DNA from 2 places in the Pseudomonas sp. NPDC099000 genome. Region 1 is predicted to be linked to the other one. Evidence: riboswitches for the same ligand, from Rfam matches in the RefSeq annotation. Region 1 holds a riboswitch; the other holds the start of a gene.
What was found. A riboswitch is a leader RNA that binds a small molecule or an ion and turns the genes downstream of it on or off. The one in region 1 is predicted to bind cobalamin.
Positions count from the first base shown of each region.

Region 2: it holds a riboswitch for cobalamin, as region 1 does, so the genes downstream of both, cobO (cob(I)yrinic acid a,c-diamide adenosyltransferase) here and cobW (cobalamin biosynthesis protein CobW) in region 1, are expected to answer to the same signal.

Region 1 is NZ_JBIWAF010000002.1:267,681-283,486, forward strand. It holds gene ACIQV9_RS03470 (MerR family transcriptional regulator) at 1-356, opposite strand, end outside; gene ACIQV9_RS03475 (NADH:flavin oxidoreductase/NADH oxidase family protein) at 434-1,657, shown strand; gene poxB (ubiquinone-dependent pyruvate dehydrogenase) at 1,741-3,465, shown strand; gene ACIQV9_RS03485 (phospholipase D-like domain-containing protein) at 3,596-5,242, opposite strand; gene ACIQV9_RS03490 (VWA domain-containing protein) at 5,439-6,050, opposite strand; gene ACIQV9_RS03495 (ATP-binding protein) at 6,104-7,102, opposite strand; gene cobN (cobaltochelatase subunit CobN) at 7,252-11,145, opposite strand; gene cobW (cobalamin biosynthesis protein CobW) at 11,149-12,210, opposite strand; cobalamin riboswitch at 12,308-12,524, opposite strand; cobalamin riboswitch at 12,702-12,930, shown strand; gene ACIQV9_RS03510 (CbtB-domain containing protein) at 13,049-13,240, shown strand; gene ACIQV9_RS03515 (CbtA family protein) at 13,252-13,956, shown strand; gene ACIQV9_RS03520 (cobalamin biosynthesis protein) at 13,953-14,366, shown strand; gene cobM (precorrin-4 C(11)-methyltransferase) at 14,464-15,210, shown strand; gene nfuA (Fe-S biogenesis protein NfuA) at 15,406-15,806, opposite strand, start outside.
Region 2 is NZ_JBIWAF010000006.1:249,986-265,791, reverse strand. It holds gene ACIQV9_RS10920 (C40 family peptidase) at 1-221, shown strand, start outside; gene ACIQV9_RS10915 (C40 family peptidase) at 441-977, shown strand; gene ACIQV9_RS10910 (O-methyltransferase) at 1,000-1,653, shown strand; gene ACIQV9_RS10905 (PQQ-dependent sugar dehydrogenase) at 1,757-3,070, opposite strand; gene ACIQV9_RS10900 (hypothetical protein) at 3,138-3,722, opposite strand; cobalamin riboswitch at 3,880-4,115, shown strand; gene cobO (cob(I)yrinic acid a,c-diamide adenosyltransferase) at 4,196-4,807, shown strand; gene ACIQV9_RS10890 (cobyrinate a,c-diamide synthase) at 4,818-6,215, shown strand; gene bluB (5,6-dimethylbenzimidazole synthase) at 6,212-6,862, shown strand; gene cbiB (adenosylcobinamide-phosphate synthase CbiB) at 6,859-7,767, shown strand; gene cobD (threonine-phosphate decarboxylase CobD) at 7,760-8,752, shown strand; gene ACIQV9_RS10870 (cobyric acid synthase) at 8,749-10,200, shown strand; gene cobU (bifunctional adenosylcobinamide kinase/adenosylcobinamide-phosphate guanylyltransferase) at 10,319-10,840, shown strand; gene cobT (nicotinate-nucleotide--dimethylbenzimidazole phosphoribosyltransferase) at 10,837-11,892, shown strand; gene cobC (alpha-ribazole phosphatase family protein) at 11,889-12,464, shown strand; gene ACIQV9_RS10850 (adenosylcobinamide-GDP ribazoletransferase) at 12,467-13,201, shown strand; gene ACIQV9_RS10845 (MarR family winged helix-turn-helix transcriptional regulator) at 13,353-13,757, shown strand; gene ACIQV9_RS10840 (MFS transporter) at 13,809-15,017, shown strand; gene ACIQV9_RS10835 (hypothetical protein) at 15,014-15,136, shown strand; gene ACIQV9_RS10830 (glutathione peroxidase) at 15,192-15,743, shown strand.

The DNA of each region.
Region 1 (15,806 bases):
ATTCCTTCGGGCCGTGCCTGGATGTTTTCGATCAACCCCAGCAGCTGCGCCTTGCTTTGCGCCAGGTGCAGTTGCATCGCTTCGATCTGTTCGACTTTGCGTCCCAGGCTCGCCACCAGTTCATCGTGCTTGAACTCGCCTGTCACCGTGTCCGGCAACAACAACTTCAGCTCTTCGAGGCTGAACCCGGCCTGCTGCGCACACTGGATGATCTTCAGGGTTTGCAGGACTTGCGGTGGGTAACGCCGATAGCCGTTGGCCAGGCGTTCCACTTGGCGGATCAGGCCTTGAGCCTCGTAAAACCGAATGCGTGACGCGTTCAACCCGCTCAATTGCGCCAATTCACCAATCTTCATCCCGGCCTCATCTGTCTGCTTGACATTAAAGTTAACTTTAAGCTTAGCCTCTACTCATCACTGATGAGGAGTCAAGCATGTCGCCCTTTCAAACGCTGAACTTGCCCAACGGCCAGACCCTCGGCAATCGCATCGCCAAAGCCGCGATGGAAGAGAACCTTGCGGATACCGGGCAGGCGCCGTCCAGCGCGTTGTTCAAGCTTTATCAGGCCTGGGCCGAAGGTGAAACAGGACTGTTATTGACCGGCAACGTGATGATTGATCGCCGCGCCATGACCGGCCCCGCCGGCGTGGTGCTGGAAGACGAGCGGCATCTTGAGCAGTTCCGTCAGTGGGCATCCATCGGCCGCTCCAGCGGTGCGCATTTCTGGGTGCAGCTCAATCATCCCGGCCGCCAGACCATGGCCAACCTCGGCCAGCAAGCCTGGGCGCCATCGGCCGTGGCGCTGGATCTGGGATCGTTTTCCAAGATGTTTGCCGAACCCAAACCGATGTCGGAAAGCGATATCGCCGAGGTCATCCAACGCTTTGCCACCAGTGCTGCACTGGCGGAAAAAGCCGGTTTCACGGGCGTGCAGATTCATGCGGCGCACGGCTACCTGATCAGCCAGTTTCTCTCACCCTTGACCAACCGCCGCACGGACCGTTGGGGTGGCGCGCTGGAGAATCGCGCCCGTCTGCTGCTGGCCGTGGTCAGCGCCGTTCGCCAAGCCGTGTCGCCACAGTTTTGTGTCGCGGTAAAACTCAATTCCGCAGACTTCCAGCGCGGCGGTTTCGACGCCGACGACGCCCGCCAGGTGATCCAGTGGCTCAACGACCAGCAACTGGATTTGCTGGAACTCTCCGGCGGCAGCTACGAAGCACCGGCCATGCAAGGCGAAGCCCGCGACGGCAGGACCTTGGCGCGGGAGGCGTACTTTCTGGACATGGCCGGCGAACTGGCCAGCGTAGCGAGCATGCCGGTGATGGTGACGGGCGGGATTCGACGCCTGGCCATCGTCGAACAAGTACTCGACAGCGGCATCGCCATGGCCGGTATCGGCACGGCGCTGGCCATCGAGCCGCAATTGGTCAAACGCTGGCGCGAAGGTCAGAACAGCCACCCGCAACTGCCACCGATCCGCTGGAAACGCAAACCGTTGGCCGCCCTGGCGAGCATGGCCGTGGTGAAGTTCCAGCTGCATCGCCTGAGCCGCGGGCGCAAGACCCGGCCGAAGGTTTCGGCGATATGGGCGTTGATTCTTGACCAGCTGTACATCGCACGGCGCACACGGCAGTACCGCCAGGCGATGGGCAAGTAATCGCACATCCGGGTGAGTCATGGTTGCCACAGTGTTGTCCTCTTTTAATCGCGAGGACAATTCATTCATCACTGGAGCACCCCATGGCGAAAATCAACCTTGCCCAGCAACTGGCAACCACCCTTGAACAGGCCGGCGTCAAACGCATCTGGGGCCTGACGGGCGACAGCCTGAACGGCCTGACCGAGGCCCTGCGCACCATGGACAGCATCGAGTGGATGCACGTGCGCCACGAGGAAGTCGCCGCGTTCGCCGCCGGCGCCGACGCAGCGGTCACCGGGGAACTGGCGGTGTGCGCCGGCAGTTGCGGGCCGGGTAACCTGCACTTGATCAACGGGCTGTTCGATTGCCACAAAAACCATGTGCCGGTGTTGGCCATTGCCGCGCAGATTCCGTCTTCGGAAGTCGGCCTGAATTACTTTCAGGAAACCCACCCGCAGGAACTGTTCAAGGAATGCAGCCACTTCGTCGAACTGGTAAGCAACCCGGCGCAGATGCCCCAGGTGCTACATCGGGCGATGCGCAGTGCCATTCTCAATCGCGGTGTCGCGGTGGTGGTGATTCCCGGCGACGTGGCGCTGCAGGAAGTCGAAGACAACCTCAAACCCTGGCCGGCGATTTCAAAACCACGCACCCTGCCCGCGCCTCAGGACCTGGATCGACTGGTCGAATTGCTGAGCCAGAGCAAAGCGGTGACGCTGATGTGTGGCGCCGGTTGCGCGGGCGCCCACGATCAGGTGGTGGCGTTGGCCGACGCCCTCGGCGCGCCAGTGGTGCATGCATTGCGCGGCAAGGAGCACGTGGAGTGGGACAATCCGTTCGACGTCGGCATGACCGGGCTGATCGGCTTCAGCTCCGGTTATCACGCAATGCTCAACTGCGACACGCTGGTGATGCTCGGCACTGACTTTCCCTATCGGCAGTTCTACCCCACCGACGCCACCATCATTCAGATCGACCACGACCCGCAGGCCCTCGGCCGCCGCACCACGCTGGATCTGGGCATCGCCGCCGATGTCGGCGAAACCCTCGCCGCGCTGCTGCCGCGCCTGCCTTATCGTGGCGACCGGAGCTTTCTCGAGTCATCCCTCAAGCACTACCAGAAGGCGCGTCAGGGGCTGGATGACCTGGCTCAACCGTCGGCGCCGGGCCGGCCGATTCATCCGCAATACCTCACTCGCCTGCTCAGTGAACTGGCCGATGACGATGCGATCTTCACCGCCGACGTGGGCACGCCGACGGTCTGGGCCGCGCGTTATCTGAAAATGAATGGCCAGCGCCGACTGCTCGGCTCGTTCAATCACGGCTCCATGGCGAACGCGATGCCCCAGGCCATTGGCGCGCAAGCGGCTTTTCCCGGTCGGCAGGTGATTTCGCTGTCCGGCGATGGTGGTTTCAGCATGCTGATGGGGGATTTCATCTCGCTGGCGCAACTGAAACTGCCGGTGAAAATTATCGTCTACGACAATGCCTCGCTCGGGTTCGTGGCGATGGAAATGAAATCCAGCGGGCTGCTGGATACCGGCACCGACCTGCACAATCCGGACTTCGCGGCGATGGCCAATGCCATGGGCATTCTGGGGATACGTGTCGAGGAATCCGAAGCGCTGGAACCGGCCTTGCGCCGGGCGCTGGCGCATGACGGGCCGGTGCTGGTGGACGTGGTGACCGCGACTCAGGAATTGGCGATGCCCCCGACGATCAAGCTGGAACAAGCCAAAGGGTTCAGTTTGTACATGCTCAAAGCGGTGATGAGCGGGCGTGGGGATGAGGTGATTGAGTTGGCGCGCACGAATCTGTTTCGCTGAAGCGTCCAAACCGCGTCGCTCCCATCGCGAGCAGGCTCGCTCCTACAGGATTTGTGAACACCCGAGATCCAATGTAGGAGCGAGCCTGCTCCGGGCGGCGTTCCGACGAAGGGGCCAGTGAGGCCAGCAATTACTGCCCTGAAAAACGCAGTCGCGACAACTGCCGCAAATTCCCCTCGACATAATAATCATGAGTCCAACTGTCATCCGCAGCCAACGGCTTGACCTGCTTGAGCGCCAGTTTTTTCGCGTAATAGCGAAACCGGTAATGCTCATAAAACCGCAGCAATTCCAGACCATAACGATCGGCCAAATCGGTGTCGCCGCGGATGATCAGGTAGTTTTCGTCATTGCTGTTACTGGCCGCCGCACTGAGGTTATGACTGCCGCTGATGATCGTCGGCGTATCGCTGGTGAAATCCGTGACGATGGCTTTGGTGTGCACCAGCAGGTTGCCCTTCTGGCCTTCCTTGCTTTCCAGGAGCCAACCTTCCAGGCCGGTATTGAGCAGCGCAACCGTGGTGAATTCTGCGGTGCGGTCGGCGTGAAACCCGGTGATCTTGCTCGCGGAGTTCTGCAGGCCGTAGCGCAGGATGTCGTCGTGGGGCTGGCCGAGTAACGCGTTGAGGATGGCGTCGGGCAAGGTAAACGCGGTGACAAACAGCAGGTCTTTCTTCGCCGCATTGATGATGTCAACGAACTCATGCAAGTCGCCCTGACCCGAGCGTGGTGAGAATCCGGCAAACAATGGCTGGGCCGGGTCCATCGGATTGTGCTGCGTGATCCATTGCCGAGTGGCGCCGACATCTGCCGGTGTGTTCCAGACCTGCTCGAACGTTTCCAGGTAACTGGCACCGACCCGAGTATCGTCCAGCACATGCACCACGTTGGCCTGGCGGTAAATGCCGTTGGGCGTGAAGTTGGTACTGCCGCAGAGCACGGCTTCTGGCTGGCGCAGACCCGCTGCATCGAGCCGGCTCAGGACCATGAACTTGTTGTGGAAAATGCTGTGGGTGACGCGCCCGCGCTTGTTCGCCGCCGGGATCTTTTCCAGGCTCGCTTCGTTCATGGCGGTGGTGTCTTCGCCCGGTTGCGCGTGATACAGGACGCGAAGGTTCACGCCGCGTTCCTGCGCCGCGTTCACTGCATCGACAATTACCGGCAACTGGTATTCGTAGATGGCGATATCCAGTGCCCACTGGCCATCGACGGCACGCTCGATGAAACCCAACAAACGTCCGAGCAACCCGTTCTCCAGCCATTGGCGCGGGGCATCGGGCCAAGCTTCGAGGGGCAGCATTTCTCCACCGCCAAGGCGCTTGTCGAGCTCGGGAAACTTGCGCTGGAATGCCTGGCTCGCAGCAACGGCGCGGTTGAAATTGACGCTTTGGTTGCCGGGATGACCGTCATCGGAAATGACCTTCACCTCCAGAAACTCACCCAGTTGCGGCGCATCGGCGCTGCCGTAGGCCAAATAAATCCGGTAATGGATCGTCAGCCCCGGATTGACCGCGTAATCGGCCCAGCGAAATTTCTGCAACGGCGCGATATCGCTCGGGGTGGCGTGGTATTGGGGGAAGGTATGGGTCTTGCCCGGGAACGTCAGGCTGTTGAACAAAAACAGCCAGGGTTTGCTGCCCTGCTGCTTTTCGATGGCGAAACCCAGCAGGCCTTTGTGACGAGGTTCGGCCACGTCCATGGCCAACAGCACGCCGTTGGTGCCGGCGTAGGCTTTGACGCGGAAGTCGTTTTGAGGGTTAACGGCCAGTACACGCATGATTCATTCCTTGGATCGAATGCACTCAGAGCATAGGGGAGCGATGCGGATTCTCCATGATTATCCGGAGTCGGGGTGATGCCATCGCGAGCAGGCTCACTCCCACAGAGGATCTGTGGCGTTCACAAATCCTGTGGGAGCGGCGGTGCGACGATTCGACTTGCCCGCGATGGGGTCCTTGCAGACAGCACAAATCTCAACCTGAAATCAGCTCATCAATGTGCCGATAATCCGCTTGCAACTCTGTCGCCATCTGTCTGGCCCGACCTAGCCGAATCGGCCCGCGTTCAATATCAATCAATAGCCCCGGGCAATCCATTAACGGCAACCCCGGCCAGTCCTTCAATCGCCCATCGGTCACCAGCAGCAGCCTTTGCTGTTCCGCCGGAAAGCGTTTTTGCCGTGCGGCCAGCCAACGCCCCGCCTCTCCCAGAGCCGCCAACAACGGCGTGCCGCCGCCCGCGCCCAAGCCATCGAGCCAGGCACGCAACCCCGCCGAGGCTTTCAAGCCTTGCACCTGCCACTTCGGCGCCTGACCGCTGGCGGTCAACAAGGCCAGGCGCGCGCGTTGGCGATACGCATCGTCGAACACCTGCGCGAGCAGCCCCTTGGCATCGCTCAATGCCTGATGACGACGGGTCGAGGCCGAGGCGTCGACGATCACCAGCCACAGTTCATGCGAGGAACGCGTGCGCAGGTGAAACAGCACATCTTCACGCTGACGCGGCCGGCCATTGAGCAAGGTGCCGGGCCAATTGATCGAGCCACTGCGCGCGGTGTGACGCTTGCCCTGTTTGCCATTGTCCAGCCGTCCTGCACGGGGCCTGGCATTCGCCCCCGCGTCAGACCGAGGGCGAATGCCTAGGGCTTTTTTGGCCAGCTCGGCACTTCACGGCGGGCGCCGACCGGCAACGTCTGAGCGGGCATTTCGCCCCATTGACCCTGGCCTTCGCTCGGGCTGGAAGGTTGCGCCGAGGGCGACTGACTGTGTTGCGGCGCCGGGGGCGATTGCTCGCGACGACGATGACGCAGGGCAAACTCGGCAACGGCGTCGATATCTTCCTCGCTGATCGCACCCGCTCCTCGCCATGCGGCGTGGGCCCGGGCCGCGCGCAACCAGACCAGATCGGCGCGCAGGCCATCGACCCCGGCGGCAAAACAGCGCTCGGTGATCTGCGCCAGTGCTGCATCATCCAGAGGGATGCTTGCCAATGCGCTACGCGCCTTCTGGCATCGTTCACGCAGCGATTGCTGCTGGCTTTCCCACTCGGTGCAGAAACCTTGGGGATCGCTGTCGAAATCCAGACGCCGCCGGATGATCTGGCCACGTTCGACCGGTGCGGTGTGACCACCGAGGGCGACGTTCAGGCCAAAACGGTCGAGCAGTTGCGGCCGCAGTTCGCCCTCTTCCGGGTTCATGGTGCCGATCAGGACAAACTTCGCCGAATGCCGATGGGATATGCCGTCGCGCTCGATCAGGTTGGTGCCGCTGGCGGCCACGTCGAGCAACAGGTCGACAAGGTGATCGGGCAGCAAATTGACTTCATCGACGTACAGGACCCCACCGTCGGCCTTGGCCAATACGCCGGGGGAAAATTGCGCGCGGCCTTCGCTCAGGGCGGCGTCGAGATCGAGGGTGCCGACCAGCCGTTCTTCGGTAGCGCCCAGAGGCAGCGTGACGAATTGGCCGCTGGCGAGTAGATCCGCGAGACCTCGGGCCAGCGTGGATTTGGCCATGCCACGCGGGCCTTCGATCAGCACGCCGCCGATTTTCGGGTCGATGGCGGTCAGGTAGAGGGCGAGTTTCAGATCGTCGGCGCCGACCACGGCGGAGAGCGGGAAATGGGGGGTGTCGGTCATTATTAAATCTCGGTCATGGTCGGTAGCAGGCACACCTTGTACCTGTGGGAGCGAGGCTTGCCCGCGAAGGCGTCTATTCAGTCGATATTAATATTGAATGTGAAGGCCTCTTCGCGGGCAAGCCTCGCTCCTACAGGATTAGCGGCGTATTAGTTGTCTTCTTCTATGTCCAGCAACAGGTTTTCCAGCGCCTCGCGATACGCCCCCGGTTCCTGCCACATTCCCCGCTGCTGCGCCTCAAGCATCCGCTCGGTCATGTCGCGCAGCGCGTGGGGATTATGCTCACGCACAAAATCCCGGGTCGCCGGATCGAGCAAGTACGCATCCGCCAGCAACGCATATTGATGATCGTCGATCAGTTGGGTGGTGGCGTCGAACGCGAACAGGTTATCGACCGTCGCGGCTAATTCGAACGCGCCTTTATAGCCGTGACGCTTCACGCCGTCGATCCACTTCGGATTCGCCGCCCGGGAGCGGATTACCCGGTTCAGCTCTTCCTTCAAGCTGCGGATCTTCGGCAAGTCCGGCTGACTGTGATCACCATGGTAACTGGCCGCCGCTTCACCACTGAGGCTTTCCACCGCCGCGAGCATGCCGCCCTGGAACTGGTAATAGTCGTTGGAATCAAGCAAGTCGTGTTCACGGTTGTCCTGGTTTTGCAGGACGGCCTGAACCTGGCTCAGGCGCTGGGCGAACTGCGCTCGCGCCGCGGTGCCTTCGTCAGAACCGCCGTAAGCGTAGCCGCCCCAGTTCAGATAAACCTCGGCCAGGTCGTCGCGGCTTTGCCACAGACGACCGTCGATGGCGCCCTGCACGCCCGCGCCGTAAGCGCCGGGTTTGGCGCCAAAGATGCGCCAACCGGCCTGACGCCTGGCCGCGTCTTCATCCAGCCCCGATTGCATCAACGCTTCACGCTCGGCGCGCACTTTGGCGGCCAACGGATTGAGGTCGTCCGGCTCGTCCAGCGCGGCAACCGCTTGCACGGCGGCGTCGAACAGGCGGATCAGATTGGCGAAGGCATCGCGAAAGAACCCGGACACGCGCAAGGTCACGTCTACGCGCGGACGGTCGAGCAAGCTCAGCGGCAGAATTTCAAAGTCGTCGACCCGCTGACTGCCGGTGGCCCAGACCGGGCGCACGCCCATCAGCGCCATGGCTTGGGCGATGTCATCGCCGCCGGTGCGCATGGTCGCGGTGCCCCAGACGGACAGGCCGAGCTGGCGCAGATGATCGCCGTGGTCTTGCAGATGCCGTTCGAGAATCAGGTTTGCCGACTGGAAACCGATGCGCCACGCCGTGGTGGTTGGCAGGTTGCGCACGTCCACCGAGTAGAAATTGCGCCCGGTCGGCAGCACGTCCAGGCGACCGCGACTCGGTGCGCCGCTGGGACCGGCCGGGACGAAGCGACCGCTCAAGGCGTCGAGCAGGCCGCGCATTTCTGCAGGGCCGCAGGCGTCCAGACGCGGGGCGACCACTTCGCGCAGGCTGTCGAGGATGGCGCTCACTTCAGACCAACGTACCTCCTGTGGGAGCGAACCTCTGTGGCGAGGGGGCTTGCCCCCGTTGGACTGCGCAGCAGTCCCTGTTTTTGGGGCCGCTTCGCGACCCAACGGGGGCAAGCCCCCTCGCCACAGAGACTCGTTCTCACGGGGTGAGGCGTCGGTATTTAGAGTTTGCGCGATGAGTTGGGCGGCGAACAGTTCGAGACGTTCGCGGGTATCGCCCGCCGTGCGCCAGGTTTCATCGTTAACCCATTGCAGTTCAACGGGACGCGGCCCGGCCCACGGCTCGGCCAACGCACAATCCAGCGGATCAAACCCTAACTCAAACGCCTTGGCCAACGCCCGTAGAAGACTCGATTGCGCCCCACGGCCATCGCCACGGGGGATCCGCAACAGCGCCAGCAACGTATCGATGCGCAAGCGCCCGATCGGCGACTCGCCAAAGATGTGCAGGCCATCGCGGATCTGCGACTCTTTCAAGTCACACAGATACGTATCCAGCCGTGGCAACCAGATCGCCGCATCGGCGTCGCTGTTGAGCTTTTCGTCCAGTTGCAGTTCACGGTCGATGTGCGTATCGCGCACCAGTTGCAGGATGTCGCGCTGCAACTCCCGGGCGCGGCGCGGATCGAGCAATTGCGCTTCGTAATACTCGTCGGCCAGCAACTCAAGGTTGCGCAGCGGGCCGTAGGTTTCGGCGCGGGTCAGCGGCGGCATCAGGTGATCGATGATCACCGCTTGCGTGCGACGCTTGGCCTGGGCGCCCTCGCCCGGGTCGTTGACGATAAACGGATAGATATTCGGCAGCGGCCCGAGCAGCGCGTCCGGCCAGCAGTTTTCCGACAGCCCGACGCCTTTGCCCGGCAGCCATTCGAGGTTGCCGTGCTTACCGACGTGGATCACGCCGTGGGCGCCATAGGTGTTGCGCAGCCAGAAGTAGAACGCCAAATAGGCATGGGGCGGCACCAGGTCCGGGTCGTGATACACCGCGCTCGGATCAACCTGATACCCCCGCGCCGGTTGAATGCCGACGAAGGTCAGGCCAAAGCGCAGCCCGGCGATCATCATGCGTCCGTCACGGCACATCGGATCGCTGTCGGGCGTGCCCCAACGCTCCAGCACCGCTTGCTGATTGGCTTCGGGCAAGGCCTCGAACATCGCTCGATAGTCGTCCATCGCCAGGCTTTGCTGACAGGGACGCTGGTCAATGGTGTCGAGGTCATTGCTGACGCCGCCGAGCAATTGCTGGATCAACGCAGTGCCGCTGTCCGGCAACTCGGCGGGCAGCGGATAACCTTCGGTGTGCAGCGCCCGCAGGATGTTCAGCGCGGCGGCCGGGGTGTCGAGGCCGACACCGTTGCCGATGCGTCCATCACGGGTCGGGTAGTTGGCGAGGATCAACGCGATGCGTTTTTCGCTGTATGGCACCCGCGCAAGATCGATCCAGCGTCGTGCCAGTTCGGCGACGAAATCCATGCGCTCCGGTTGTGCCCGATAGCACACCACGTCCGACTGACTGCGCTCGCTGCGCCACGCCAAATCCTTGAAGCTGATCGGCCGGCTGATGATCCGTCCGTCCAGTTCCGGCAACGCGATGTGCATCGCCAGATCACGCGGGCCGAGGCCTTGTTCACTGGCGAGCCAACCCGGCTCGTTGTCCTGGGCGCAGATCGCCTGGATCACCGGAATGTTGCGGCGAAACGGCCGCAGATGCGGCGCTTCGGGGCTGGATTGAGCGAAACCGGTGGTGTTGAGGATCACCCCCGCCTCCACTTCATCCAGCAAATCCTCGACCACCGTCAGGCAGCCGGGTTCTTTCAAACTGGCCACAGCAATCGGCAACGGGTTCAAACCCGCAGCCTGCAAACGCTGGCAGAAAACATCGATGAACGCGGTGTTCGCCGCCTGTAAATGCGAGCGATAAAACAGCACCGCCGCCACCGGTTGACCGGCCTGCCAGTCGGCTTGCCAATCGCTCAGTTCAGCGGGGCTTTTTTGCGGATGGTAAATCGCTGTGCGCGGCAGGGTTTGCGGCTCGGCCCAGGCGTAATCGCGGCCCAGCCAGCGATTGGCCAGACAGCGGAAAAAATCCAGGGCATTGGCCATGCCGCCCTGACGCAGAAACTGCCAGAGCCGGTCGCGGTCGGCGGCGGCCACGGTGCTCAGGTCGCTGAGTTCCGGGTCCGGACGATCATCCCCCGGCACCAGAATCAGCTGCACACCGCGCTGGGACAGCTCCACCAAACGCTCGACCCCGTAACGCCAATAGGCGATGCCGCCGTGCAACGAAATCAGAATCACCTTGGCGTGGCGCAGCACTTCGTCGACATACAGGTCGACCGACGCGTGATTCTGCACCTGCATCGGGTTGGCCAGGCGCACGCTGGGGTAATCGTCCGGCAGCTGCTGTGCCGCTTCGGCAAGCAGCGCCAGGCTGGAATCGCCGCTGCACAGGATCACCAACTCGGCGGGGGTTTGTCCAAGGTCGGCAATATTGTCATCCGACACGAAACCGCCGGGCTGGGTCCTGAGCAGGTGCATGGCTTAAACGCTGAGCGCGGCGCGCAATTGCGCTTCAAGCAAGGTAGCGTCCAGTTCCTGGCCGATCAGCACCAGGCGCGTGGTGCGCGCTTCATCGGCGCCCCACTGACGGTCGAAATGCTTGTCGAAACGAGTGCCCACGCCCTGGATCAGCAGGCGCATCGGTTTGTTCGGAATCGCCGCGAAACCTTTGACCCGCAGGATGCCGTGCTGGACCACCAGTTGGGTCAGCGCGTCCAGCAGCAGGCTTTCGTCGGCTTGCGGCAGTTCGATGGAGATCGAATCGAAGGCGTCGTGGTCGTGATCGTCTTCACCTTCATGGTGGTGATCGTGATGGCTGTGACGGCTGTCGATGTGTTCTTCAGAACCGGCGCCGAGACCGATCAGCACGTCCAGTGGCACGCGGCCGCTGCTGGCTTCGATGACTTTGACGGCGGGCGGCAGTTCTTCGGCGACTTCCAGGCGCACGCGGGCCAGGTCTTCAGGGCTGATCAGGTCGGCCTTGTTGAGGATCACCAGGTCGGCGCTGGCCAGTTGGTCGGCGAACAGTTCGTGCAGCGGCGACTCGTGGTCCAGGTTCGGGTCGAGTTTGCGCTGGGCATCGACCTGGTCCGGGAAAGCCGCGAAGGTGCCGGCGGCAACGGCCGGGCTGTCGACCACGGTGATGACCGCGTCAACGGTGCAGGCGCTGCGGATTTCCGGCCACTGGAAGGCTTGAACCAACGGCTTTGGCAGGGCCAGACCGGAGGTTTCGATCAGGATGTGATCAAGGTCGCCGCGACGGGCGACGAGTTCGCGCATCACCGGGAAGAATTCTTCCTGGACGGTGCAGCACAGGCAGCCGTTGGCCAGTTCGTAGACGCGGCCGTTGGCTTCTTCTTCGGTGCAACCGATGGAGCACTGCTTGAGGATTTCGCCGTCGATGCCCAGCTCGCCGAACTCGTTGACGATCACCGCAATGCGACGGCCCTGAGCGTTGTCGAGCATGTGCCGCAGCAAGGTGGTTTTACCCGAGCCGAGGAAGCCGGTAACGATGGTGACGGGAAGTTTGGCCAGTGTTTTCATCGGATGCCCTTTGGCAAGGTGGCGGGCATACGGGACGACAATCGCAGCGACGGACGCGCGCGGAAGAGTTCGCCACCGGATCACCCCGCCCGGTTGTAGTGAGAATCTGTGTCGAGGCAGGTCTCCTGGCTGACGGTGTGCCGGTCTTGATGGACCTGGCATTCACTGCGCCTTCCCGCGAACCCGCTGGACAGGGTTTGCAGTGGCGTGGCAGCGAACATCACCGTTCACAGTTGCGGGGGCAGCCGCGGCATCGACCGCGTTCCCTTCTTAGCTTCGGCAGACGCCGAAGAACCTCGAAAGCGCAAGGCTACGCATCGTGTGGGGGCGGGTCAATGTCTTGTGGTGCCCTCACCGGCCCCTTCGCGGGCAAGCCTCGCTCCTACGGGACGGCGGTGCTTTTGTAGGAGCGAGGCTTGCCCGCGAAGAATTCGCCTCGGTATCGAGATGAGAACCCATGCCAATTGACGCCAAACCCCCGCCCATGCTCTCCTACACGCCTTGTTACGGGTGCCCTTCACAGGGTGAAACGGGAAACCGGTGAATCATGTGCTTTACTCAAAGCCATGTCAGTCCGGTGCTGCCCCCGCAACGGTAAGCGAGCGAAGCGTCAGATCCACTGTGCCAGCAGTTCGGCATGGGAAGGTGATGCTTGCAGGTTCAGGCGAAAGCCAGCGCCCCTCGTGAGCCCGGAGACCGGCCCGCAACACAAAGTGACCCTTACGTCACTGAATAACAAACCCGCGGTGGGCGGGCGCTGTTTGAACCTCTGCGCGCCCGACTCGCAGGGGTCTTCCATGCGCTCTATTCACCCGCTGACAGACCAGAGGGAAGCGCCATGTCGATCATCAGCAGTACCGGCCACAGCACCGCCAGCACCACCACAACCCTGAGCCAACGCCTGACCGCCGCCGTGTGTGCGTCGATTCTTGGCGCGTGCCTCGTCTATTTCGCCGGTTTCTCGCACATCGAAGCGGTGCACAATGCCGCGCACGATACCCGTCACAGCTCCGCCTTCCCGTGCCATTGAGACCTGCCGACATGATCAAGCGTATCGCGCAAACCGCAGGTTTCAGCGGTTTGCTGGCCGCCCTGTTGCTGACCCTGCTGCAAAGTTTCTGGGTCTCGCCGCTGATTCTGCAGGCCGAAACCTACGAAAAATCCGAGCCGGTCGCTGCTGAAGTTCACGAACACGCCGCCGGTGTCGCCGCTCACACTCACGACGCCGAAGCCTGGGAACCGGAAGACGGCTGGCAGCGCGTGCTGTCGACCACGGGTGGCAACCTGGTGGTAGCCGTCGGTTTCGCCCTGATGCTCGCCGGTCTCTACACCTTGCGTGCACCGACCAAAACCTCTCAGGGCTTGCTCTGGGGCCTGGCCGGCTACGCGACCTTCGTGCTGGCGCCGACCCTCGGCCTGCCGCCTGAACTGCCGGGCACTGCCGCGGCCGATCTGGCCCAACGGCAACTCTGGTGGATTGGCACGGCCGCCTCCACGGCTGTCGGCATCGCCTTGATCGTGTTCAGCCGTCACTGGCTGATGAAGATCCTCGGCGTGGCGATTCTCGCCGTTCCGCACGTGATCGGCGCGCCGCAACCGGAAGTGCACTCGATGCTCGCTCCGCAAGCGCTGGAAGCGCAGTTCAAAATCGCGTCGCAGCTGACCAACGTCGCGTTCTGGCTGGCCCTGGGCCTGATCAGCGCCTGGTTGTTCCGCCGCAAAAGCGATGGCCAATACGACGCATGAAGGATTCCCGCACAGCGCCGACTCTAGTCGTCGGCCTGGGCTGCCAGCGCGGCTGCCCCGCCAGCACGCTGCGGGCGTTGATCGATCAGGCATTGCAGGCTAATCAAATCGAACTTCACCAGATCCAGGCCTTGGCCAGTATCGACCTGAAGCGTGATGAACCTGGCCTGATCGAACTCGCCGAACAACTCGGCTTGCCACTGATGTATTTCAGCAGTGAGCAATTGAAAGGCTACAAACCGCAACTCAGCCATCATTCGGACATCGCGTTCGAACGCACCGGCTGCTACGGCGTCGCGGAAAGTGCCGCCCTGGCCCTGGCCGAACACTTGGCCAAGGCACCGGCAAAACTGCTGATTTCGCGACAAAAATATGCCCAGGCCACCCTGGCATTGGCCTGCGTTGCGTAAGATCCTCGATAATCCCCGCCTTCGATCATGAGCAATCTTCATCTGAAGCCTTGCCCAGCCCTTTTTCTAACAGACTCTTTATTCAAAGGAACGGACGATGACCGTCTACTTCATTGGCGCAGGTCCCGGCGACCCGGAACTGATCACCGTCAAAGGCCAACGGCTGATTCGCAGTTGCCCGGTAATCATCTACGCAGGTTCCCTGGTGCCCGCCGCCGTGCTCGATGGCCATTGTGCCGAACAGGTGGTCAACAGCGCCGAATTGCACCTGGAGCAGATCATCGAACTGATCAAGACCGCCCATGCCAACGGCCAGGACGTTGCGCGGGTGCATTCGGGGGATCCGAGTCTTTACGGGGCGATTGGCGAGCAGATTCGCTGTCTGCGTGAACTCGGGATTGCGTTTGAAATCGTTCCTGGGGTCACGGCCACTGCGGCGTGTGCGGCGCTTTTGGGGGCGGAACTGACGCTGCCCGACGTCTCGCAAAGTGTGATTCTGACCCGCTATGCCGACAAGACCGTGATGCCGGCCGGTGAAGAGCTGGGCAGCCTGGCGCAGCATGGGGCGACCATGGCGATTCATTTGGGCGTGCAGCATCTGGAAAAGATCCTCGCCGAATTGCTGCCGCATTACGGCGCAGACTGCCCGATCGCGGTGATTCACCGGGCGAGCTGGCCGGATCAGGATTGGGTGGTGGGGACAATTGCGGACATTGCCGGGAAGGTTGCGGTGAAGGGTTTTCGGCGTACGGCGTTGATTCTGGTGGGTCGGGTGTTGGGGAGTGATCAGTTCAGCGAGTCGTCGCTGTATCGCGCGGGGCATGCGCATCTCTACAGACCCTGAGCAAGATCGTTCCCACGCTCTGCGTGGGAATGCCTCAACGGACGCTCTGCGTTCGGCTTTGGGTGGGACGCAGAGCGTCCCGGGCTGCATTCCCACGCGGAGCGTGGGAACGATCAAACACAAGGCGTCCTTGAATTTCACCCATAAAAAAACGGCGCTCACGGGGCGCCGTTTTTTCATTTCGCAGCGAACACCTTAGTAGTAGGCGTTTTCTTTCTGCGTATGGTCGGTCACATCGCGTACACCCTTGAGCTCGGGAATGCGCTCGAGCAAGGTGCGCTCGATGCCTTCGCGAAGGGTGACGTCTGCCTGGCCGCAGCCCTGGCAACCGCCGCCGAACTTCAGTACGGCGATGCCGTCTTCGACCACATCGATCAGGCTGACCTGACCGCCGTGACTGGCCAGCCCCGGGTTGATCTCGGTTTGCAGGTAGTAGTTGATGCGCTCGTTGACCGGACTGTCGGCGTTGACCATCGGCACTTTGGCGTTCGGCGCCTTGATCGTCAGCTGGCCGCCCATGCGGTCGGTAGCGTAGTCGACGACCGCGTCGTCCAGGAAAGCTTCGCTGAACGAATCGATGTAAGCGGTGAAGCTTT
Region 2 (15,806 bases), on a different contig from region 1:
TGAAGCCGGGTGATCTGCTGTTCTTCGCCACCAATGGTCGTCGCGGTCGTGTCAGTCACGCCGGGATCTACCTGGGTGACAACCAGTTCATCCACTCCAGCAGCCGCAAAAGCGGTGGTGTCCGGGTCGATAGCCTGGGCGACAGCTACTGGAGCAAGACCTTCATCGAAGCCAAGCGCGCCCTCGCGATGGCACCGACTGTGGTCACTGCACGCAAATAAGGCTTGACCTGTCGCCACGTCAGTGGCGACAAATGCCTCTTCGCAACGAAGTAGGCGGACAGTTTGTAAGGCGAACTTAAAGTCTTACTTGAAGTTTGGCCCATAGCCGCTAGAATCCAGATCTATTATTGATGGCAAACCGCCTGCGTCCTGCGCAGGCGGTTTTCTTTTCTGCCTTCCCGACAGAAAAAGCCGCAGCCAGATCAGGATGTTCTGCTTATGACGATGTCGGCCCGCCTCGCAATCATGTTCTTCGCAGCGCTGCTCAGCGCCTGCGCCAGTCGCACACCGCCGCCTGCGCCGGTAGTTCGCGCCCCAATTGTTTTCGGTAACCCGCAACCCTTTTCCGCCGAGGCAGAAGACGTGCTGTTCCGCGCGCTTGGTCTTGTGGGCACGCCGTATCGTTGGGGCGGTAACACGCCGGATTCGGGCTTTGACTGCAGTGGCCTGATCGGTTACGTCTATCGTGATGTCACTGGTATTTCCCTGCCGCGTACCACCCGCGAAATGATCACCATGCAGGCGGCCAGCGTCGGCAAGGAAGGCCTGCAAACCGGTGACTTGATCTTCTTCGCCACCAATGGCGGCTCCCAGGTCAGCCATGCCGGGATCTACGTCGGCGAAGGTCGCTTCGTTCATGCGCCGGCCACTGGCGGCACGGTGAAGCTCGACAGCCTGTCCAAGGCTTACTGGCAGAAGGCTTATCTGAGTGCCAAGCGCGTTCTGCAGCCTGAGCACCTGGCGCGCAACCCGTAGCGTCCTGTCCGAAGAGGTTGTCATGACCGCTCGCACCCTCAATCTCGATGATTCCCTGTACCAATACCTGCTCGACGTTTCCCTGAGGGAAACGCCGCTGCTCAAGCGCTTGCGCGACGAAACCCAGGCGCTGCCGATGGCGCGCTGGCAGGTGGCACCGGAGCAGGGGCAGTTCCTCGCGTTACTAGTCAAACTCATTGGCGCGAAGCGCTTGCTGGAAGTCGGCACGTTCACCGGTTACAGCGCCTTGTGCATGGCCGCTGCGTTGCCGGAGGGTGGTTCGCTGATCTGCTGTGATATCCCCGGCGACTACAACGCGATCGCACGCCGTTATTGGCAGGAAGCGGGGCTGGCCGAGCGAATTGACCTGCGTCTGGCGCCTGCGCTGGAAACGCTCGCCATATTGGATCAGTCGGGGGAGTTCGACCTGATCTTCATTGATGCCGACAAGTCCAACTATCCGAACTATCTGGAGCATGCACTGCGTCTGCTGCGTGTCGGCGGTCTGGCGGTGTTCGATAACACGCTGTGGAGCGGGAGGGTGCTTGAGCAGAACGCCGAGAGCGCAGACACCCGAGCCATCCAGGCGCTCAATCGCGCCTTGAGGGATGACTCGCGGGTGGATCTGTCGTTGTTGCCGTTGGGGGATGGGCTCACGCTCTGTCGTAAACGCTGATCCTTGGTAGGAGCGAGGCTTGCCCGCGAAGGCTGTAGGTCAGGCGACATCAATGTTGGATGTGCCGACGCCTTCGCGGGCAAGCCTCGCTCCTACAGGGCGGCTATTTAGCGGCCGACACCCGCCACACCTTGTTCCCCACATCATCGGCCACCAGCAAACCGCCCTGCTGATCGATCACCACGCCCACGGGCCGGCCCATGGCTTTCTCATCCTCATTGAGAAACCCCGTCAGCACATCAACCGGTTGCCCGGTCGGTTTGCCTCCCGCGAACGGGACGAAAATCACTTTATAGCCACTGTGCGGCTTGCGGTTCCACGAGCCGTGCTGGCCGATGAAGGCGCCTTCCTTGAATTGCGCTGGAAGTGTGTTGCCCTCGGCAAACGACAGGCCCAACGACGCGGTATGCGGGCCGACCGCGTAGTCCGGCGCAATGGCCTTGGCCACCAGGTCCGGGTTTTGCGGCTCGACTCGAATGTCGACGTGCTGGCCGTAATAGCTGAAGGGCCAGCCGTAGAACCCACCGTCCTTCACTGACGTGATGTAGTCCGGCACCAGGTCGCTGCCGATTTCGTCACGCTCATTGACCGCCGTCCACAGGGCGCCGGTCTGAGGTTCCCACGCCAGGCCGTTGGGATTACGAATCCCCGAGGCGAAGATTCGGTGATTACCGGTGGCGCGATCCACTTCCCAGATCGCCGCGCGACCTTCCTCCTGGTCCAGGCCATTTTCGCCGACATTGCTGTTGGAGCCGACCGTGACGTACAGCTTGCTCCCGTCCTTGCTGGCGATGACGTTTTTGGTCCAGTGGTGATTCAGCGTGCCGCCGGGCAGGTCGACCACCTTGATTGGCTGCGACTTGATCGCGGTGTCGCCATTTTCATAGTGAAAGCGCAGCAGACGGTCGGTGTCGGCGACGTACAGGTCATTGCCGACGAGGGTCATGCCGAAGGGCGAATTGAGGTTTTCCAGAAACACCGTGCGGGTTTCGGCGATGCCGTCGTGGTCCTTGTCCCGCAGCAGCGTGATGCGATTCGGGCTGGGGACGCCGGCGCCGGCACGGCCCATGACTTTCTTCATGACCCAGCCTTTAACGCCTTTGCCGTCATCGGGTTTCGGTGGCGCGTTGGTTTCCGCCACCAGCACATCGCCGTTGGGCAGCACGTAGAGCCAGCGCGGGTGATCGAGCCCTTCGGCAAATGCCGCCACCTGAGTGCCCGCCGCGGCGGTGGGTTTCGCACCGTCCGGCCAGCCGATCGCCGGGGCGATATTCACCGTCGGGATCAGGGTCTTGTTCGGTTCGGGCAGCTTGGGTGACGGGCCGGTGCCGTCGGAGACTTGCAAGCTGGAGGTTTCACCGCAAGCGGCGAGCCCTCCGGCGAGCGCGATGACGAGAACGAGCTGGGGCTTACGCATGCTGGACTTCCCTATGAATGCATTGACTTAATCATAGAGAAGCTTAGACGCGCGATGGTTCAAACGGTCAGCCGCGGGCTTCCTTTAGCAGGACCGCGATGCCGGGGTGATAGTTGCCGGCTTCGTTGCGCAACTTGCGGTAGGCGTATGGGAAATACCAGGCCACGGCGCAGCTGTGTTCCTTTTGCAGGTCGTCGACCATGTCCTGGAGTTCTTCCGGTGTCGCGCTCTGCTGGGCTTTTTGTGGTGCAACGAACAAGCAGCCGAGTTTCAGGTCGCTGGAATAGCTGATGCGTTTGGCGTCGCCGGTGATGTCCTGCAGCGCCTGGGTCAGGTTCAGGCTATTGACCCGCGGCCAGCGTTGAGTGGCCTGGAGGTAGGCGCGTTCTTCAGCGGTGGCGATAAACAGGTCGGCGCGGCTGTTGCGTTCACCTTCTTCGTTCTGCTTGCGCGTCGGTGTTTGTTGCAGCGTGACCATTTCCGCCATCCAGGCTGCGGCGGAGAGCAGGCCAAGGTTGGCTTTTTCGTCGTACCAATAAGGCGTGTCGTTATCGCCGCGCACCGCATTGTAGCGGTCGATACAGTCAAACCAGCGTTCCAGCACCGGTCGCAGGAATTCCAGCTTCGGATTGCTGATGATCATGCCTTGCATGTTGCTCACCCTTGTAATTGTGATGTTGGGTTTGTGGCGCTTTGATATCACTGCTGACAGTGTGGTGCAAGTTGGGAGGGTCAGTAAATTGACCGGCGGCAGTATATCGCCCGCCCGGGCTTTGTCTTCAATTGACGCTCCACCCCCAACCCTCTAACCTTCGCGGCTTGTTTCAGGTGCTCTGTGGCGATGGCCGACAGAGTGAAACAGGGAAGCCGGTGAGTGACTATCTTCACGCGACGAAACGTCACGATCCCGGCGCTGCCCCCGCAACGGTAAATGAGTGAAAGCTGCGCCTTGAGCCACTGTGTCGACTGTCGACATGGGAAGGCGCGCAGTCAGGCCTTGCGCCGCTCATGAGCCCGGAGACCGGCCTGATTCATCCAACGGCATCACGGTGGGCGATGCCAGGCTTCTTGCCGTCTATTCTTGTGCCTGCCCGCCGTTATCCAGCCTCAACGGAGAGCTCCCCCATGACTGATACCCCCGATCGTGACGAACGCCATTTGGCGCGCATGCAACGCAAAAAAGCCGTGATCGACGAACGCATCGCCAACTCGCCGAATGAGTGCGGCCTGCTGCTGGTGCTGACCGGCAACGGCAAAGGCAAGAGCAGCTCGGCCTTTGGCATGCTCGCCCGGTCCATGGGCCACGGCATGCAGTGCGGCGTGGTGCAGTTCATCAAGGGGCGCAACAGCACCGGCGAAGAGCTGTTCTTCCGGCGCTTCCCGGAGCAGGTGCGTTTTCATGTGATGGGCGAGGGCTTCACCTGGGAAACCCAGGACCGCCAGCGCGACATCGCCGCCGCCGAAGCCGCGTGGGCGGTGTCCCAGGAACTGCTGCGTGACCCGTCGATCGGTCTGGTGGTGCTGGATGAGTTGAACATCGCCCTCAAGCACGGCTACCTCGATCTGGATCAGGTTCTCAGTGATTTGCAGGCGCGTCCGCCGATGCAACATGTGGTGGTCACCGGTCGCGGTGCCAAGCCGGAAATGATTGAACTGGCCGACACGGTCACCGAAATGGGCGTGATCAAGCACGCGTTCCAGGCCGGGATCAAAGCGCAAAAAGGCGTCGAATTGTGAGCTGCACTTTATGAATAGCCATCGTCAATGCCCGGCGGTATTGATTGCCGCGCCGGCCTCCGGTCAGGGCAAGACCACCGTCACTGCCGCGCTGGCCCGTTTGCACCGCAATCAGGGGCGCAAGGTCCGCGTGTTCAAATGCGGCCCGGACTTTCTCGACCCGATGATTCTCGAGCGCGCCAGCGGTGCGCCGGTGTATCAACTGGACATGTGGATGGTCGGCGAGCAGGAAAGTCGTCGTCTGTTGTGGGAAGCCGCCGGTGAGGCCGACCTGATCCTCATCGAAGGCGTCATGGGCCTGTTCGACGGCACGCCGTCCAGCGCCGACCTGGCGCGGCACTTCGGTGTGCCGGTGCTCGGCGTGATCGACGGCACGGCGATGGCGCAGACCTTTGGTGCGCTGGCGCTGGGGTTGGCGAAATATCAGCCGGACTTGCCGTTTGCCGGTGTGCTGGCCAACCGAGTGGGCACGCTGCGTCATGCGCAATTGCTCGAAGGCAGCCTGACTGAAGGCTTGCGCTGGTACGGCGCCTTGTCGCGGGAGATCGGGATCGAATTGCCGAGTCGGCATCTGGGTCTGGTCCAGGCCAGCGAGTTGAATGATCTTGATCTGCGCCTCGATGCGGCAGCCGAATCGCTGGCCAGCAGTTGCGATGTGGCGTTGCCGCCCGCCGTGGAATTCGCCGGGCCCGATGTGATTGCCGCCGAGCCTTTGCTTAAAGGCATCCGAATCGCCGTGGCCCGTGATGAAGCGTTTGCCTTCACCTACGGCGCGAGCCTGGATTTGCTGCGGGCCATGGGCGCCGAGTTGCTGTTCTTCTCGCCGATCCGCGATGCTGATTTGCCGGAAGCTGACAGCCTTTATCTGCCGGGCGGTTATCCGGAACTGCACCATGTGGCGCTGTCACAGAACACCTCGATGCTCGACGCGATCCGCGCCCATCATGCCGTCGGCAAACCGTTGCTGGCCGAGTGTGGCGGGATGTTGTACCTGCTCGACTCATTGACCGATGTCGAGGGCACTCGCGCTGAACTGGTCGGCTTGCTCAAAGGTGACGCGGTGATGCAAAAGCGTCTGGCCGCGCTGGCGTTGCAAGCGGTCGAGTTGCCGGAAGGTTCGTTGCGCGGGCACACCTATCACCACTCGTTGACCAGCACTGAGCTTGAGCCGATTGCTCGTGGGCTGAGCCCCAATGGCGGGCGTGGGGCGGAGGCGGTTTATCGTGAGGGGCGGATGACTGCGTCCTATGTACACTTTTATTTTCCGTCCAATCCTTCGGCGGTTGCCGCACTTTTTGCACCTGACCTTGAAGCCGCTATCGCGAGCAGGTCGAATCGTCGCACCGTCGCTCCTACAATGGATCCCTTAACCCCTGTGGGAGCGGGCTTGCTCGCGAAGAGGCCATGACCGACAACGCATTCTCCGAAGCCGAACGCGAAGCGGTCTATCGGGCAATTGCTGAACGCCGCGACATGCGCCACTTCAGCGGCGGCACCGTCGAACCCGAATTACTGCGACGCCTGCTCGAAGCCGCCCACCAGGCCCCCAGCGTGGGCCTGATGCAACCCTGGCGGTTCATCCGCATCAGCGACCGGGCCGTGCGCGGCAAGATCCAGCAACTGGTGGAAGAAGAACGCATCCGCACCGCCGAAGCCCTCGGCGAGCGCACCGACGAATTCATGAAGCTGAAAGTCGAAGGCATCAACGACTGCGCCGAGGTGTTGGTCGCCGCGCTGATGGACGATCGCGAGCGCCACATTTTCGGTCGTCGCACCTTGCCGGAAATGGACATGGCCTCGTTGTCCTGCGCGATCCAGAACCTCTGGTTGGCCTCCCGGGCCGAAGGTCTGGGCATGGGCTGGGTGTCGCTGTTCGAGCCGCAAGCGCTGGCGGACTTGCTGGGTTTACCGCCAGGGGCCAAGCCGTTGGCGGTTCTTTGCCTTGGCCCGGTCAAGGAATTCTATCCGGCGCCGATGCTGGTACTCGAAGGGTGGACGCAGGCGCGTCCGCTCAGTGAGTTGCTGTATGAAAATTATTGGGGAGTGAGTCAATGAGTGTGGCGTTATTGAGTGTCGCCGCGGTTGCGCTGGACGCGCTGCTGGGTGAACCCAAACGCTGGCATCCGCTGGTGGCGTTCGGCCGTTTTGCCGACCGCATCGAGCAACGTTTCAACGGTGAGGGACGTGGCTGGCGCAGCCATGGCGTCACCGCGTGGGTGATCGCGGTTGTGCCGCTGACCTTGCTGGCCACGGCGTTTTCCTGGGCGCCTTATGTCGGCTGGATTGTCGAGATTCTCGCGCTCTATTGCGCCCTCGGCATGCGCAGCCTCGGTGAGCACGTCGAGCCGGTGGCCAAGGCTTTGCGCAGTGATGATCTCGACGAAGCCCGCAAGCGCGTGGGTTATCTGGTCAGCCGTCAGACCACCGAGCTGGATAAAACCGAAGTCGCCCGCGCCGCCACTGAATCTGTCCTGGAGAACGGCAGCGATGCGGTGTTCGCCGCGCTGTTCTGGTTTGCCGTGGCCGGCGCGCCCGGCGTGGTGCTCTATCGCTTGAGCAACACCCTCGATGCCATGTGGGGTTATCGCAACGAACGCTTCGAACGTTTCGGCTGGGCGGCGGCGAAGATCGACGATGTCCTCAACTACATTCCCGCGCGCCTGGTGGCGCTGACCTACGCGCTGCTGGGCAAAACCCGACTGGCGTTGAAATGCTGGCGCACTCAGGGCCCAACCTGGGACAGCCCCAACGCCGGACCTGTGATGGCGGCCGGTGCCGGTGCGCTCGGCGTCGAGTTGGGCGGGGCGGCGATCTATCACGGTGAACTGCATCAGCGTCCGCAACTGGGCGAAGGCGTGCCGGCGGATGCCGACTCCATCGACCGTGGCTGGCAATTGGTCCAGCGCGGCGTATGGTTATGGCTGCTGATTCTCTGCGTGGGAGCTGAATTCTATGCTTGAGCACGGTGGCCGCTTGCGCAAGGCTGCGCTCGAATACGGCATTGCCGAAGCCGATTGGCTGGACCTGTCCAGCGGCCTCGCGCCGTGGCCATTCCCGATCCCGGACATTCCGTTGCGAGCCTGGGCACGCTTGCCGGAAACCGATGACGGTCTGGAGCAGGCCGCTTGCGATTATTACGGCACCGGACAGGTGCTGCCGGTGGCCGGTTCGCAAATGGCCATCCAGTTGCTGCCGCGTTTGCGTCGGGCCGGCAAGGTCGGTGTGCTGTCGCCGTGTTACGCCGAACACGCGCAAGCATGGCGCAGTAACGGTTACATCGTGCGCGAAGTGCTGGAGCAGGAAGTCGACTTCTATATCGACAGCTTAGACGTGCTGGTGGTGGTCAATCCGAACAACCCGACGGGCCTGAGCCTGACCCCGAATCGCCTGCTCGACTGGCACGCCCGACTGGCCTCTCGCGGTGGCTGGCTGGTGGTGGACGAAGCGTTCATGGACAACACGCCATCGCTGAGCCTGGCACCGTTTGCCCATCTGGTCGGTTTGATTGTGCTGCGTTCCTTCGGCAAGTTTTTTGGCCTGGCCGGTGTGCGGCTGGGCTTTGTGCTGGCTGAGCGCAAGTTGCTCAAGTTGCTCGCCGAGCAGGTGGGGCCCTGGGCGGTCAGTGGGCCGACACGGGTGTTGGGCCAAGCCTGTTTGCTGGACAGCGAAGGCCATGCAAGGCAGCGCGTGCGCAGCGAAGAAGCCAGCAAACGCCTGGCACTTTTGCTTGGGCAGTATGGTTTGCAGCCTCAGGGTGGCTGCGCATTGTTTCAATGGCTGATCACCGAGCATGCCGAAGCGCTTCACGAGTTCATGGCAAGGCGTGGCATTTTGCTGCGGTTGTTCACCCACAACAGCAGCGTGCGTTTCGGCTTGCCGGCGGATGAGGCGGACTGGCAGCGCCTCGAGCAAGCACTTCAGGCCTTCGTCAAGGAAATCCAATGACAACGTTGATGGTGCAAGGCACCACATCCGACGCCGGTAAAAGCACGCTGGTGACGGCGTTGTGTCGCTGGGTCACGCGTCAGGGCGTGCGCGTTGTGCCCTTCAAACCGCAGAACATGGCCCTCAACAGCGCCGTGACCGCCGACGGTGGCGAGATCGGCCGCGCTCAGGCGGTGCAGGCTCAAGCGGCCAACCTTGAACCGCACACCGACATGAATCCTGTGTTGCTCAAACCCAACAGCGACACTGGCGCCCAGGTAATCATCCATGGTCGTGCGGTCACGACGATGAACGCGGTCGCCTATCACGACTACAAAGCCATTGCCATGCAAGCCGTGCTGGCCTCCCATGAACGATTGAGCGCGGCGTATCCGGTGGTGATGGTCGAAGGCGCAGGCTCGCCGGCCGAGATCAATCTGCGTGCCGGCGACATTGCCAACATGGGCTTTGCCGAGGCGGTGGATTGCCCGGTGGTGTTGATCGCCGACATCAATCGCGGCGGGGTGTTCGCGCATCTGGTGGGCACGCTGGAACTGCTGTCGCCGACCGAGCAAGCGCGGGTCAAAGGCTTCATCATCAACCGTTTTCGCGGCGACATCGCCTTGCTGCAACCCGGCCTCGACTGGCTGGAAGCGCGCACCGGCAAACCGGTGATCGGCGTGCTGCCCTATGTCATGGATTTGCACCTGGAAGCCGAGGACGGCATCGATCAGCGCCAGACCGACAAGGCTGAGCGCGTGCTCAAAGTGGTGGTGCCGGTGCTGCCGCGCATCAGCAACCACACCGATTTCGATCCGCTGCGCCTGCATCCGCAAGTCGACCTGCAATTCATCGGCCCCGGCCAGGCGATTCCTGCGGCCGACCTGATCATTCTTCCCGGCTCGAAAAGCGTACGCAGTGACCTCGCGTACCTGCGGGCCAATGGCTGGGACACGGCCATCAGTCGTCATCTGCGCTATGGCGGCAAAGTGCTGGGGATTTGCGGCGGTCTGCAAATGCTCGGTGAGCAAGTGCACGATCCGCTGGGCCTCGAAGGCGCGCCGGGTTCCAGTGCCGGTCTGGGCCTGCTGGCGTTCGAAACACAGCTTGAAGAGGAGAAGCAATTGCGCAATGTGCGCGGGCATTTGGCGCTGGAAAATGCTGAAGTCAGCGGCTACGAAATACATGCCGGAGTGACCACCGGGTTGGCGCTGGAAAACGCTGCCGTGCAGCTGGACGATGGTCGCTGCGATGGCGCGCAAAGTGCTGACGGGCAGATTTTCGGCACCTACCTGCACGGCCTGTTTGAATCCCCGGCGGCGTGCAGTGCGCTGCTGCGCTGGGCGGGTTTGCAGGATGTGCAGGCAGTGGATTACCACGGGTTGCGCGAGCGCGATATCGAGCGGTTGGCGGATTTGGTGGAGAAGCATTTGGATACCCGATTGCTGCGTGAACTCTGCGGTATTTGAGAGGACGTCTTCGCGGGCAAGCCTCGCTCCTACAAGGTCAAGAGCGGGACATACCTGTAGGAGCGAGGCTTGCCCGCGAAGAGGCCAGTACCTACACCGCATATTTAAGGAATGAACCATGCTGCAACTGATCCTCGGCGGCGCCCGCTCCGGCAAAAGTCGCCTCGCTGAAAAACTCGCGACAGATAGCCAGCTTCAGGTCACCTACATCGCCACCAGCCAACCGCTGGACGGTGAAATGAACGAACGGGTCGCCCATCACCGCGCCCGTCGTCCGGCTGAATGGGCGTTGATCGAAGAGCCGATCGAACTCGCCCGTGTATTGCGCGAAAGCGCCCGCGCCGAGCGTTGCCTGCTGGTGGATTGCCTGACCCTGTGGATCACCAATCTGCTGATGCTCGACGATGCCGAACGTCTGAACGCAGAACGCGAAGCCCTGCTGGACTGCCTGGCGTCATTGCCGGGTGAAATCATTTTTGTCAGCAACGAAACCGGAATGGGTGTCGTGCCGCTGGGCGAATTGACTCGCCGCTATGTCGATGAGGCCGGTTGGCTGCATCAAGCCCTGGCCGAGCGCTGCCAACGTGTCGTCCTGACCGTCGCCGGCCTGCCCCTGACTTTGAAAGGAACCGCGTTATGACCCAATCCTGGTGGCTGAACCCGTGCAAGCCGATCGACGCGCAAGCCGTCGAGCAGGCGCAGGCACGTCAACAGCAGCTGACCAAGCCTGCCGGATCCCTCGGCCGACTGGAATCGGTGGCCGTGCAATTGGCGGGGCTGCAAGGGCAGGTCAAACCGAGTCTCGATCAGCTGTGGATCGCCATTTTTGCCGGCGATCATGGTGTGGTTGCAGAAGGCGTGTCGGCGTTCCCTCAGGAAGTCACCGGGCAGATGCTGCACAACTTCGTCAGCGGTGGTGCGGCGATCAGCGTGTTGGCGCGTCAGCTCGGGGCTTCCCTCGAAGTGGTCGACCTCGGCACGGTAACGCCGTCGTTGAACCTGCCGGGCGTGCGTCATCTCAACATCGGCGCGGGCACCGCCAATTTCGTCGAAGGCCCGGCCATGACGGCTGCCCAGGGCGAACTCGCCTTGCAGGCCGGTCGCGACAGCGTGCAGCGTGCGGTCGCCAAAGGTGCGCAGTTGTTTATCGGCGGCGAGATGGGCATCGGCAACACCACGGCGGCCAGCGCGCTGGCCTGTGCCTTGCTCGATTGCCCGGTGGTGCATCTGGCCGGGCCCGGCACCGGTTTGAACGCGGCGGGGGTCAGCCACAAAGCCCAAGTCATTGAACGCGCCTTGGCATTGCACGGCGCTCAGCGCGGTGATGCGTTGCAAACCCTGTTCAACCTCGGCGGGTTTGAAATTGCGGCGCTGGTCGGCGCGTATCTGGCGTGTGCCCAGGAAGGCGTTGCGGTGCTGGTGGACGGCTTTATCTGCAGCGTCGCCGCGTTGGTGGCGGTGCGCTTGAATCCTGAATGCCGTCAGTGGTTGTTGTTCGGCCATCGCGGTGCCGAGCCGGGCCATCGTCATGTGCTGGAAACACTGAACGCCGAACCCCTGCTGGACCTCGGTCTTCGTCTGGGCGAGGGCAGTGGCGCCGCGTTGGCCGTGCCGTTGCTGCGTCTGGCCTGCGATCTTCACGGGCAGATGGCAACCTTCGCCGAAGCGGCGGTGGCGGACCGTCCGGCATGACGTTGCGACTGGATCTTCTGCGCCACGGTGAAACCGAACTCGGTGGCGGTTTGCGCGGCAGCCTCGACGATGCGCTGACCGGCAAGGGCTGGGAGCAGATGCGCGCGGCGGTGGTTGAGCAGGGGCCGTGGGATCGGTTGATCAGTTCACCGCTGCAACGTTGTGCGCGGTTTGCGGATGAACTCGGTGCACAGTTGGGGCTGCCCGTGCACCTCGAAAACGATCTGCAAGAACTGCACTTCGGCGCCTGGGAAGGGCAGAGTGCTGCGGCGTTGATGGAGACTGACGCCGCAGGGTTGGGCCTGTTCTGGGCCGATCCGTATTCCTTTACGCCGCCGGAGGGTGAGCCGGTCGGGGATTTCTCAGCGCGGGTGCTGGCGGCGGTGGCGCGACTGCACGCGGCGTATGCGGGTGAGCGGATCTTGCTGATCAGCCATGGCGGTGTCATGCGTTTGTTGCTGGCGCAGGCCCGGGCTTTGCCCCGTGAGCAGTTGTTGAATGTCGAAGTCGGCCATGGCTCGCTGTTTTCGTTGAGCGTCGAGTCAGGCGTCATTCTCAAGGAAGCGATCTGACCATGTTGCCCTTCTGGATCGCCCTGCAATTTCTCAGCAGTTTGCCGATTCGCCTGCCCGGCATGCCGGCACCTCAGGAACTCGGACGTTCGCTGCTGTTTTATCCGTTGGTCGGGCTGCTGTTCGGCGCCATTTTGTGGGCGCTGAACTGGCTGTTACTGGGCACGCCTTTGTTGCTTCACGCCGCGCTGCTGCTGACCGCTTGGGTATTGCTCAGCGGCGGATTGCACCTGGACGGCCTGGCCGATAGCGCCGATGCGTGGCTCGGTGGCTTCGGCGATCGCGAGCGCACGCTGACCATCATGAAAGACCCGCGCAGCGGGCCGATTGCGGTGGTGACGCTGGTGCTGGTGTTGCTGCTCAAATTCGCCGCGTTGCTGGCGTTGATCGAGCAGCAGCACAATGTTTTGCTGATCATCGTTCCGCTGATTGGTCGTAGCGCGATGCTGGGGTTGTTCCTGACCACGCCGTATGTGCGTGCCGGCGGGTTGGGCCAGGCGCTGGCCGATCATTTGCCGCGTTCAGCGGGTAAGCAAGTGTTGGCGGTCAGTGGGTTGGCATGTGTGCTGATCGCAGGGTTCAGCGGTGTCTGGGCGCTCGTTCTGGCGGGCGGGATGTTCGTCTGGTTGCGGCAGGTAATGTTGCGGCGATTGGGCGGGACGACGGGGGATACGGCCGGGGCGTTGCTGGAGTTGTTGGAGGTGGCGGTGCTGGTGGGCGTTGCCCTGATCCTGTAGGAGCGAGCGGGCGGCGATCCGACTTGCCCGCGAAGGGCGCGACGCGGTTTGTCTGCCAAACCGCATTATCTTCTTCGCGGGCAAGCCTCGCTCCTACGGTAATATGTGTCAAAAATTTGCTTTCATTTAACCGCGGGTATATACACGCACCATGCTCGACTCTCAATGTTTATGCATCAACCTGCGTCGCGCCGCTCGTGGCGTCAGCAGGCATTACGACGGCGCTCTCGACGGCTTCGGGATCAACGTTGCCCAGTATTCTTTGCTGTGCAATCTGCAGCGTCTGAATGAGCCGAGTATTTCCACCCTGGCCGAAGCCATGGGCCTGGACCGCAGCACCTTGGGGCGCAATCTTCGAGTGCTGGAGGGCGAAGGCCTGGTGGCGCTGGTCGAGGGCGAGGACATGCGTAATCGCATCGTTCGCCTGACCGCGGCGGGTGCAGATCGCCTGGCAGCGGCCTTGCCTGCCTGGGAAGCGGCGCAGCAGCGGCTGATCGATCGTCTGGGCGCCGAAAAACGCGAAACCTTGTTGCGACTGCTGGACGAACTGGCGTGATGCCGGTTTTCCGATCTTAAGCGGGTATATACCCGCTACCGGAGAATAAGAATGACCTCGATGTGGCGTACATGCGGTTGGGTGTTGGTGGGGAGTGCGCTGATCCTGGCATTGTCGTTGGGCGTGCGACACGGCTTCGGCCTGTTCCTGGCACCGATGAGTGCCGAATTCGGCTGGGGGCGTGAGACGTTCGCTTTTGCCATCGCTCTGCAGAACCTGATCTGGGGCCTGGCGCAGCCATTCACCGGCGCGCTGGCTGACCGCTTTGGCGCGGCGAAAGTGGTGTTGGTCGGTGGTGTTCTGTACGCATTGGGCCTGGTGTTCATGGGCTTGTCCGACTCGGCGGTAACGTTGTCCCTGAGTGCGGGCCTGTTGATCGGCATCGGCCTGTCGGGCACGTCGTTCTCGGTGATCCTCGGCGTGGTCGGTCGTGCCGTGCCGCCGGAGAAACGCAGCATGGGCATGGGCATCGCCAGCGCCGCCGGTTCGTTTGGTCAGTTCGCCATGTTGCCGGGTACGCTGGGGTTGATTGGCTGGCTCGGCTGGTCTGCGGCATTGCTGGTGCTGGGTCTGCTGGTGGCGCTGATTATCCCGTTGGTGAGCATGCTCAAGGACAAACCGCTGCCAATGCTCGGCCATGAACAAACCCTCTCTGAAGCGCTGCGTGAAGCCTGCTCCCATTCGGGGTTCTGGCTGTTGGCGTTCGGCTTTTTTGTCTGCGGTTTCCAGGTGGTGTTCATCGGCGTGCATTTGCCGGCGTATCTGGTGGATCAGCATCTTCCAGCCACAGTGGGCACCACGGTGCTGGCGCTGATCGGGCTGTTCAATATTTTCGGCACGTACACCGCAGGATGGCTCGGCGGTCGCATGTCCAAACCGCGCTTGCTGACCGGTTTGTACCTGTTGCGGGCGGTGGTGATTACGTTGTTTCTCTGGGCACCGGTCACCACGACCACCGCCTACCTGTTCGGCATGGCCATGGGCTTACTGTGGTTATCCACCGTGCCGTTGACCAACGGCACGGTGGCGACCTTGTTCGGTGTGCGAAATCTGTCCATGCTCGGTGGGATTGTTTTCCTCTTCCACCAGCTCGGTTCGTTCCTTGGCGGCTGGCTGGGTGGCGTGGTGTATGACCGAACCGGGAGTTATGACTTGATCTGGCAAGTGGCAATACTGTTGAGTCTGTTGGCCGCCGCCCTGAACTGGCCGGTGCGTGAGCAGCCGGTGGCGCGCCTGCAAACCCGGTTGAGTGCGATATGAACCGTCTCTTGCCGCGAATGGCGGTGGTCGCTGTCGGCGCCTTGCTGCTGGCCTTGGCCTGGTGGGGCTGGCATCAGGGCGGATTGGCGCTGATGCAGTTGGGCATGGGCGCTTGCTAGGAACAGGCGAGGGCGAGTAACTTCGTTTGTGACCATTGAACAAGGATGCACCGACATGCTGATGCGCTGGATTGCAGTCCCCGCGTTGCTGATGGCGTTTACCGGATTGGCACAGGCGGCCGAGTGCTCGGAACTGTTGCAGGGCTCGTTGCCCAAGCTGCGCGCCAAGGAATCCATCGACCTGTGCCAACGGTTTGAGGGTAAACCGCTGGTGGTGGTCAATACCGCAAGCTTCTGTGGCTTCGCTCCGCAGTTCAAAAGCCTTGAGGCGCTGAATCAGCGCTACAAGGACCAGGGGCTGGAGGTGATCGGCGTTCCGTCCAATGACTTCAAGCAGGAGTCCAAGGACGGCGCTGAGACCGCCAAGGTCTGCTACGTGAACTACGGCGTGACCTTCACCATGACCGAGCCGCAAAAAGTCCGCGGCGACGGCGCGACTCACCTGTTCAAAGTCCTCGCCAAACAGTCCAGCGCGCCGAAGTGGAATTTCTACAAATACGTGGTGGATCGCAAGGGCAAGGTAATTGCCAGCTTCTCCAGCCTGACCAAGCCCGACGATCCCGAGTTCATCGAGGCGGTGGAAAAAGCCCTGGCCTCGCAACCCTGATTGACGCCGACTAAAAAGCCCCGCCTCTGTACAAGAGCGCGGGGCTTTTTTGATTCCGGTGGC